Regions from separate parts of the Neobacillus sp. BP17 genome, predicted to be linked through region 3. Evidence: riboswitches for the same ligand, from Rfam matches in the RefSeq annotation. Region 3 holds a riboswitch; each other region holds the start of a gene.
What was found. A riboswitch is a leader RNA that binds a small molecule or an ion and turns the genes downstream of it on or off. The one in region 3 is predicted to bind cyclic di-GMP.
Positions count from the first base shown of each region.

Region 1 (3,280 bases), 2.5 Mb from region 3:
CCTTACCAATAATCGTCCTACTTATTATTATCTCGATTTAGCATTTTTAATATAAAAAATACCGATACAATACCGAATGAGTCAATAACTAAATCGTAAAACCGTCCATCTCTACCAAAAAACAATTGCAGGAATTCTGTAAAAAACGCAAAAATAATGGATATGCCAATAGAATATTTGTGACTTCTTATTAGATTGAAGAGAAGAAAATCCATGATCGCAAAACCAACAAAATGTCCTAATTTAATTTTAATAAATTCAGGATGAATCAAAGTTAAATCATTAAAATAAAAAAAAGACAAAAAATCAGGATTTGAAACCCACTTTAATCCAAAAGAATGTAAATATATTAGTCGCTCTATACTCTCAGTCCAGGTATTTACCAACAAAAATAGGCCCCATAAAATAATCAATAGGACTTTTATGAAAAGAAATCGTTTCTGTGTCTTTCTTTTCTTATCGATTCTACAGCTACCTTGTATCGGTTGATGATCCAAAATACTTGCTCCTAACTAACTATTATTTCTTAATCTACATTTTACCATTGTTCCTTTTAAAGAACAAACGGGGATATTCACATTAAAATAATCCAATAATGTACCACTTTCGTATTATAGGTGAATGAAATTTCTCTGGGTAAAATTAACTCCTCTCCGTTTACAAAATTCTACAATTTCTTTATAATGAACAAGGGGGGTTCTTTTTTAGGAACTAATAATTAGAAAAGAAGGGGAATCATGATATATCCACTAATAAAAGAAAGAGACAAGATTCACATTGTGAAGGATTCCAATCATTGTGCATGCGGTATAGTCTTTAACAAGGATCGGATTATTAATAGGAAGACCCTTAAAAAAATTAAATTTATTGAAATAGGTCAGGTAACATGTGAGAAATGTGTTTTAAAACTTCTAAACTACGATTAATTGGTTTATATAAATTTTGTCGAAATTCTGTCGATATTTTTGGAAATATTTTCATTTAGTTTCCATCAAGACTATAGTACTATTAGTTTATTCTATAATAATTTAATACTTTAATACTATGAATGACAAAGGCAAACCTTTCGAAAGATTGGGACGCAAAGCTACAGGTCTAAGGTTTTTAACTAGGATGGCTGAGTTACCTAAAATAGTAATCATTTTAGGAGGGTTAATTTTGTCTGCATTAACCGTTGAACAAGATATTGATACAGAATGGTTAGATCTTATTAATGAAGCTAAAAAGATAGGACTCTCTATTGATGAAATTAGGGATTTCCTAAATCGCTCCCTTGGATTAAAGACTATTGAACCGGAATATAATTAATAAGAGGGGTAATTGAGTGTTTAATTTTCGCAATATTCAATTGATTTAAAAAACAGCTTAACAAATTAATGAGCAATTTGTTAAGCTGTTTTTTTAATTTTAATAATTTAAAAACTTCACACAAACCGGATACGGAACCTCGATATCAGCCTGAATCAATGCAAGTTTTCCTGTGTTTTCATCTCGTGAAAACAAGACAAGGTTACTGGACTCTTGGTTCGACGCCACAATGAATTTCTCTGTTGGGTCGAACATAAAATCTCTCGGCCAATCACCTTCAGTGGAGGTGCGATCAACAAAGCTAAGTTCTCCCGTTTCTTGGTCTACACGGAAAACAGCAATACTGTTATGGCCACGATTACCCGCGTAAACAAACTGTCCATCAGATGAAATATGAATGGCGCTGCCTTGATTATTCTCGTTGAAATCTTCAGGAAGCGTAGAAATATATTGTTTTTCTGTAAAATGACCATTTTCCGAATGATAGGATAAAACAATCACTTCCGAACTAAACTCTGTCATGATATATGCATATTTTTGGTTTGGATGGAAAACTAAATGTCTTGGTCCGCTTCCAGCTTTTAATGGGAGAAAGTGCGCTTTTGAAAGTGTCCCATCACTGTTGACTGCATAAGTAATTAAAGCATCAATACCCAATTCAACCACTGCTAGATAATTCTCATCAGGGGTGATGCCGGCATAATGGGTATGCGGTTTCTCTTGTCTTGGGTCTGGACCAGAACCTTCATGTTTTATAATCGATGCGGCTGGTTGAATCGTGCCATCTTCCTGGTTAATTAAATAAGATTCTACCGATCCTTTATGATAATTGGCACTGAATGCATAACGGTTGTTACTGTCAACACTCACATGACAAGGTGATGAGCCCTGAAGTAACTGACGATTGAGCTCGGTTAATCCGCCTTCCCTGTTTATGGAATAAGCAACTACTCCTCCATTTTCTCCTTCTTTAACCACAGAATAGAGGTATCGATTGTCCTTACTGATCGTGACATAAGTTGGATTCTCTAACTGTGCAGCTGCAACTTGAATATCTTCGATTCTTTTCTTGTCCGAATTTAGTTTAAACGTGTAGATTCCTTCGCTGCCGCCCTTGGTGTATGTTCCTATATAACCGATAAATGTTTGGTTGTTTGTCATTTTTTTGGCTCCTCGAAAAATGTAGTCTGTTTATTTTATCAGAAATTTTATTTATTACTCAAATATAGAACCCGAATTGACTGAAAATTAATTTGATATGGTATAGTTTGGGTGTTAGTTTTATCAAAAAGTGAATAGAAATGAGGGAACCCCACATGGTTTACCAAGCTGCAGAAAATCGTTATGAATCAATGAAGTATAATCGGAGTGGCCGTTCAGGGTTATTACTACCGGCCGTTTCACTTGGACTTTGGCACAACTTTGGCGGTGTGGATACATATGAAAATGGACAGGCAATGCTGAAAAGAGCGTTTGATTTAGGCATTACCCACTTTGATTTGGCCAACAATTATGGTCCGCCGCCAGGTTCGGCTGAAGAAATGTTTGGTAGAATCTTAAAAACAGACTTTGCTCCATACCGTGATGAAATGATCATATCTTCAAAAGCGGGCTATACGATGTGGCCGGGTCCATACGGGGATTGGGGCTCAAGAAAATACTTGATATCTAGTCTAGATCAAAGTCTAAAACGAATGGGACTTGATTATGTTGATATTTTTTATTCCCACCGTCCAGATCCCAATACACCACTTGAGGAAACCATAGGGGCATTAGATTCTATTGTTCGTCAAGGCAAGGCGTTATATGTTGGAATCTCTAATTATAGTGCTGAACAAGCGTCAGAAGCTATCAAAATCTTAAATCAGTTAGGAACACCTTTGTTAATCCATCAGCCAAAGTATTCGATGTTTAACCGCTGGATAGAGGATGGCTTACAGGATGTGCTTCAGGAAAACGGGGTAGGTTCAAT
Region 1 covers NZ_CM184198.1:4,716,841-4,720,120, reverse strand. Annotated here, with positions in the region: gene AC4QJR_RS23065 (VanZ family protein) at 18-497, opposite strand; cyclic di-GMP riboswitch class I at 1,047-1,130, shown strand; gene AC4QJR_RS23060 (anti-repressor SinI family protein) at 1,159-1,308, shown strand; gene AC4QJR_RS23055 (lactonase family protein) at 1,408-2,469, opposite strand; gene mgrA (L-glyceraldehyde 3-phosphate reductase) at 2,625-3,280, shown strand, end outside.
Region 1: another riboswitch for cyclic di-GMP. It lies ahead of AC4QJR_RS23060 (anti-repressor SinI family protein); the one in region 3 lies ahead of AC4QJR_RS07035 (TadA family conjugal transfer-associated ATPase).

Region 2 (3,280 bases), 350 kb from region 3:
ATTTTACAAAGGGAAGCAAATGGCGGCTTTTGACGCACTCCAACAAGAGGGAATTTTGCCTTTAACCTTGGAGGCCAAAGAAGGTCTAGCCCTTATTAACGGGACACAGGCGATGACAGCTATGGGTGTGATCGGGTATTTGGAGGCAGAACAACTAGCACATGAAAGTGAGCTAATTGCAGCTATGACAATGGAAGGGTTAAATGGAATTATTGATGCATTTGCGGAAGAAGTTCATGTTGCTAGGGGTTATAAACAACAAATTGATACAGCCGCAAGAATCCGTGCTTATTTAAGTGATAGTTTATTAACTACACAGCAGGGCGAGTTACGAGTTCAAGATGCTTATTCTCTCCGCTGCATTCCACAGGTTCATGGTGCATCGTGGCAAGCTCTGGATTATGTGAAAGAAAAATTAGAAATTGAAATGAACGCGGCAACGGATAATCCATTAATCTTTGATAATGGGGAAAAGGTGATTTCTGGAGGAAATTTCCATGGACAGCCGATTGCTTTTGCAATGGATTTTATGAAAATTGCCGTGGCTGAACTGGCGAATATTTCAGAAAGACGGATTGAAAGATTGGTTAATCCGCAGTTGAATGATTTACCAGCATTCCTTAGTCCGCAACCTGGTTTGCAATCTGGGGCAATGATCATGCAATATGCGGCAGCAGCACTGGTATCAGAGAATAAAACACTTGCTCATCCAGCTAGTGTCGATTCCATCCCATCCTCTGCTAATCAGGAGGACCATGTAAGTATGGGTACAATAGCATCAAGGCATGCCTATCAAATTATCCAGAATGCACGAAGAGTTGTGGCAATTGAACTGATTTGTGCGATGCAGGCGGTGGAGATTCGCGGGATTGATAAAATGGCTGCAAATACTAGATTGTTTTACGACAAGGCACGCGAACAGGTAGCATCCATTAAACAAGATAGGGTATTCTCAAAGGATATTGAAAAAGCTGCTTATTGGCTTAAGTCAATCGATTTTTCACCATTTATTAGAAACTTAAGGATTGAAAAGGGACAATTCTAAAAATGATTTCTTCATAAAAAGAAGGCGTGAGATGCTCACGCCTTTTATTCTGTCTGATCATTTAGTAAGCGGGCAGTATCTCCTCGATACTCATCCTCGTTTTCTACACGATTTTTAAACGCTTCACGTACAACTAGGAATTCTTCGTCACCAACTGCTTCTTTCGCATGTTTTTCTGTTAAACTGCCTTCCGGGAAGTTTCCTGGATGGTTTTTCTTTTTATGTTCAAAATGTTCTCCACGTGCCAATTACAACACTCCTTTCGTCTACGCAAGTATCATTCCCGAAACAGAGTGAAATAATTACTTTTTTAATTCCTTCCACAAAAAAGAAAAAGCTGAATGACAGTGGAATCTTTTTAATAGATTCAATCTTCACCAGCTTTTTGTTTGGTGGAGTCTGGCTTGCATATGCGATCCAAAAAATACCCTGCAAACACAATAAATGCAATCGGAATTGAAAAATTCAACACATGGATAAAGGTCATTGTATGAAATCACCACCTACTCTAGAATATTAATAATATTCGGAAAATTATTTTATTGTTTACATTATATGCCAATTTTCACGGTTTAGACAAATATTTAAGTTATATGTTGGAAAAGTATTTTGGTTTTGGTTAACGAAGGGAATAAACAACAAGCTTTTTTCCAAAAATTAACTATTTTGACAGATGGTGTTTAGATTAAAAGTCTTAATTGGGATATTTTTGTAGAAATATGGTATAATTTGTTATAAATAATTGTGTGAAAATTTAATCAATACGACAAATTACAACAACCAACTAAAATAGGACTAGATATAATATCAATAAAGATTAAGTAAATTGTCCTATCGAATTCAGTGACTTAAGGTTTATTAAATGTCAGAAAAAGGCAAACCTGTTGAAAAGCAGGGACGCAAAGCCGAGGGTCTAAGGCAGGTTTTTTGCTAGGATGGCCGGGCTACCTGGAATACATTCTGTATTTTAGGAGTGAGTAAAGTGGTTATTACGAAAAATGAATTTGAAGTAATCGATCAGGAATGGATTGCACTCATATTGGAAGCAAAGGACTTAGGGTTATCCATAGAAGCAGTTCGTGATTTCTTGGTCACAGAGAGATGATAAGACACACATGGCAGTACAAAAAAAGCATTCTACACAAAAATAACTTTTTTGTAGAATGCTTTTTTTTTCAATAAGATTGTTTTATTTCTACTTATCATTTTGATTAATTCGCCATTTGTTAAATTCAAGGAAATCTCGAAATTGTTCCTTAGAAACGCCCGAATTCATTGCGTCCTTGACTAGATTCATCCAATCAATATCTAGTTCCTCTTTATTAATCTCTTCATGTATCAAGTGATCTACAGGAATATTTAAAACAACAGCGATTTTTTCTAGAAACTTTATAGAAGGATTCTCTTGTTTGTTATTTTCAAGGTTACTTAAATAAGATTTAGCCACACCTGCTTGAGCAGCAAGTTCGGAAAGTGACATCTTTCTATCTAAGCGAAATTTTTTTACGCGATCACCAATCATTAGTCTCACACCCAATTATTATTCACTCTACATTAATTCTATCAAAAAGAATAAGAAAGCACCATATTAAGAACAAATTAATAAGGAAAATATGTACTTTATGAAATAATATAGATAAAGTATTTTTGAAAAAATATCAGGATAGAGTTATATTAAAAGTGTTGCCTATTGCGGCATGTTTTATAATTTATTAGTGGTATGTTTTTAGTCGAATAACAATTTTGATTTGCATACATAAAAATAAATAAAAAGGAAGGGGACCCTACAATAATGATTGTCCTTAAATCACAACGTGAAATAGAAGCAATGAAAAAGGCAGGGGAAATTCTAGCTGCCTGTCATAAAGAAATAGCTAAATTGATTAAACCAGGTATTACCACTTGGGAAATTGATGCCTTTGTGGAAGAATTTCTTAAGAAAAAAGGTGCGACTCCAGAACAAAAAGGCTATAAGGGCTATGAATATGCGACATGTGCAAGTATAAATGACGAAATATGCCACGGCTTTCCACGGAAAGAACCTTTAAGCGAAGGGGATATTGTGACGGTAGACATGGTTGTTAATTACAACGGTGCGCTAGCTGATTCTGCCTGGTCCTATGCAGTTGGGGACGTGTCAGAGGAAACGGAGCGTTTATTAAAAGTAACAAAGGAAGCACTGTATAAAGGGATTGAACAGGCTGTTGTCGGTAATCGAATCGGAGACATTGGGCA
Region 2 covers NZ_CM184198.1:1,126,821-1,130,100, forward strand. Annotated here, with positions in the region: gene hutH (histidine ammonia-lyase) at 1-1,045, shown strand, start outside; gene AC4QJR_RS05335 (hypothetical protein) at 1,090-1,293, opposite strand; cyclic di-GMP riboswitch class I at 1,910-1,997, shown strand; gene AC4QJR_RS05340 (anti-repressor SinI family protein) at 2,028-2,150, shown strand; gene AC4QJR_RS05345 (helix-turn-helix domain-containing protein) at 2,241-2,567, opposite strand; gene map (type I methionyl aminopeptidase) at 2,838-3,280, shown strand, end outside.
Region 2: another riboswitch for cyclic di-GMP. It lies ahead of AC4QJR_RS05340 (anti-repressor SinI family protein); the one in region 3 lies ahead of AC4QJR_RS07035 (TadA family conjugal transfer-associated ATPase).

Region 3 (3,280 bases):
GTGTTTAAATGATGTTCTATCCTACTCGGAAGCTGTTTAATGATGTCTTGTTTTATGAATGCTAAATACTCGTCATTTGGCAGAACGTTCAATTCTCTCTGAGTAGCTTCCACCATAGGAGGTAAATCCGATTCTAAATATCTATAAATGGCTTCCTCGATTTTCATTGATCTTTGCATTTGATCTTTTGGTGATATTGGGGTGGATAAGGATTGATTTTGTACGGCAAAGTCTTCAATTCCTGCTAATTCGGATGGATTTAGACCAATGTTTAACGTACCTTCAAGAGTCTCTACCTTTAGTTGATCAAATTTATACTCAATTTTGTCTACATGGATGGCCTGTTTTTCATATAATTGTTTGATTTCTGCTTGCATTTTTTGGAGAGTGCTCTCTAAAGACTGAATTCTTTGCTCCTGAGCTTGAATACACATCTGCAGCCATTGAAGATATTGGGAATAATCCTGATACATGTAATCACCTCACAATTATTTCTCCAATAAACGTATTGATTATCATAAGATCGGCGGCCTATTTATCCTGTTTTCTTACTGCGGCTTGTAGGGGCACTGATGGTGTCCCTAATAAAGAGCCTGAAGATTTGATTGTTTGTGGTGCAGGTCCAGTAAATCCGCCAGTATTATATAAATGAGCCATCGGTTTAATAATCCCAGCACTGCCTATTTGTAAGACTGAGGAATTGGTAATCCCGCCAATTTTTATGAAATTAATCTGAATGGACTGCTGGATATAAAAGTTCATTTAAAATCACCCATTCATTAAGCATTAAGTGCAATCCCTTGATCGTAAACATCTGAATCACTTGTATTAGTTGAACTTACATTATTTTGAAGTTGTAAGCTTTCCCCAGTGTTAAAGGAACCAGCGCCAGAAAATGTTTTTGCGGTAGAAAATGGCATAATTTTATATACATCGCCAATATGGAAAACAGAACTGCTGCCAAGCGTAATGACCTGTGCAACTCCAACAATTGCTGGCATTTTCAACACCCTTTTTTCATAGTATCTTCTACATCCTATGTATGGGTAAAGGTAATGTGATTGATACGCCCAAAATTATTGAAATCAAGAATCGTATACGATTTTTAATATTCATTTGTAGAACGATCGATTAGAAATAGTTATAATTACCTATTTGCTTGTACAGAAAATAATAAATAAGTTGGGTTTTCGGTTGTTTAGAAAGGGACTATTATATGAGTAAGAGATCAGTCGGAAATAAACACTGTTTCTCGATAAAGGCAAACCTGATGAAAATCAGTGACGCAAAGCTATAGGGGCTAAGGTGCATTTGCACTAAGCCAGCCAGTTACCGAAAGATTAGGGTGTTTCATAATGGATATTCATGTCTGCATAGTTGTTCTATGTATCTATGGATATTCTATGAATTCTATCCCCCCTTTGGTAAAGGCGGGACTATCTCTATTTTATGGAGGTGGAAACTAATCGACTACTTAACCTGTTTTGGACCCATAAATCCCCTTATTTTAGATGAAGATGTTTCAGAGGTTATGGTAAATGGACCTAACCAGGTGTACTGTGAACGTAAAGGAAAATTGGTATTAACGTCAGTACAATTCCGTGACAATGAACATGTCAAGACAATGATAGACAAAATTCTTGCCCCACTTGGATGGAAAATCGATGAAAGTTCGCCAATGGTAGATGCTAGGCTGCCTAATGGCTTACGTGTTAATGCCATCATTCCTCCCCTTGCATTAAATGGACCAGCCATTACAATCAGGAAATTTTCAAAGGATCCCTACCAAATTGAAGATCTAATCAACTTTGGGACAGTGACAGAAGAAATGGCATTTTTTCTAGATGCATGCGTGAAAGCCCGCTTGAATATGTTTGTTAGCGGTGGTACGAGGTCTGGTAAAACAACCACTCTGAATGCCCTTTCCAATTTTATACCTGATGAAGAAAAAATCGTAACGGTTGAGGATGCTGCCGAAATTCAGTTGGGACAGGGTCATGTAATCTCACTAGAACTTCGACCTTCCGAAATAAAAGGTAAAAGAGCCATTTCGATTCGAGAGCTTCTCAAGAAATCGTTACGAATGAGACCTGACCGTGTTATTATCGGAGAAATCCGTGGTGGAGAAGCGCTTGATATGCTTCAGGCAATGAATTCTGGCCATGATGGTTCACTTGCTACAGGGCACTCATATAGTCCAAGGGATATGATTAGCCGTTTGGAAACCATGGTCCTTTTAGCAGGATTGAATAATTCTATTAAAGACATTCGAGAGCAAATTGCAGGAGCAATCGATGTGATTATCCAGCAAACTCGTTTAATGGATGGAACAAGGAAAATTATCAATATTACTGAAGTTCAAGGAATGGAAGGAGAAAATATCGTTCTGCAAGACATCTTTTCCTTTAAACAAAAAGGAATTAATTCTGAGGGGAAAATTATTGGACAACTTATACCGACTGGTGTCCGCCCCAAATTTTATGATCGCCTAGAGGCATCAGGGATTCATATTCCAGCGTCATTGTTTAAATAATCTCAGGTAATAAGAGGCATTAAATTTATGAATGGTTAGGGGCTGAATTTCCTTTAAATAGGGTTCGGCTTTTTCTTGTTCACTAAATTTGTTCGAGGGAGTTATTTCTTTTAATATATTAATTGTGAGACAATCATATTGAGGTGAAAAAGAGTGAAATTTGTGACAGTAGAATATAACAATGAATTGTTCGTTGGATTGCTTGACCAAACTGAGGCCGCAGTCCTTTTGTTAAACCTTGCTGAAGAAGAAAGAATGGGCATAAGAAGTTTTCCTCCTTCCCTGCTTAAATGTATCGACTTAGGAGATCTCTTTATTGAAAAGGTGAAAGAGGTTCTTGATTGGGTTACTAATTGCGGACAAACTTCATCTTTTTACGTCCCAATTGAACAGGTAACTTTGCTTGCTCCTATTCCGAGACCGAGTAAGAATATTTTTTGTGTAGGGAAAAATTACGCAGAACATGCGATTGAAATGGGGAGTGAGGCCGATATCCCTGAACATATTATGGTCTTTACAAAAGCACCAACAACAGTTATTGGGCCTAATGAAATGGTCCTAAATCACAAAAATATAACGGCTCAACTTGATTATGAAGGCGAGCTTGCCGTCATCATTGGTAAAAAGGGGCGGGCAATAAAAAAAGATGAGGCATTGGATTACATTTTTGGCTATACCATTATTAATGATGTAACCGCACGAGATTTGCAATCGAGGCACAAGCAGTTTTTCATCGGCAAAAGCCTT
Region 3 covers NZ_CM184198.1:1,472,806-1,476,085, forward strand. Annotated here, with positions in the region: gene gerPC (spore germination protein GerPC) at 1-473, opposite strand, end outside; gene AC4QJR_RS07025 (spore germination protein GerPB) at 532-762, opposite strand; gene AC4QJR_RS07030 (spore germination protein) at 780-1,001, opposite strand; cyclic di-GMP riboswitch class I at 1,251-1,337, shown strand; gene AC4QJR_RS07035 (TadA family conjugal transfer-associated ATPase) at 1,385-2,533, shown strand; gene AC4QJR_RS07040 (fumarylacetoacetate hydrolase family protein) at 2,687-3,280, shown strand, end outside.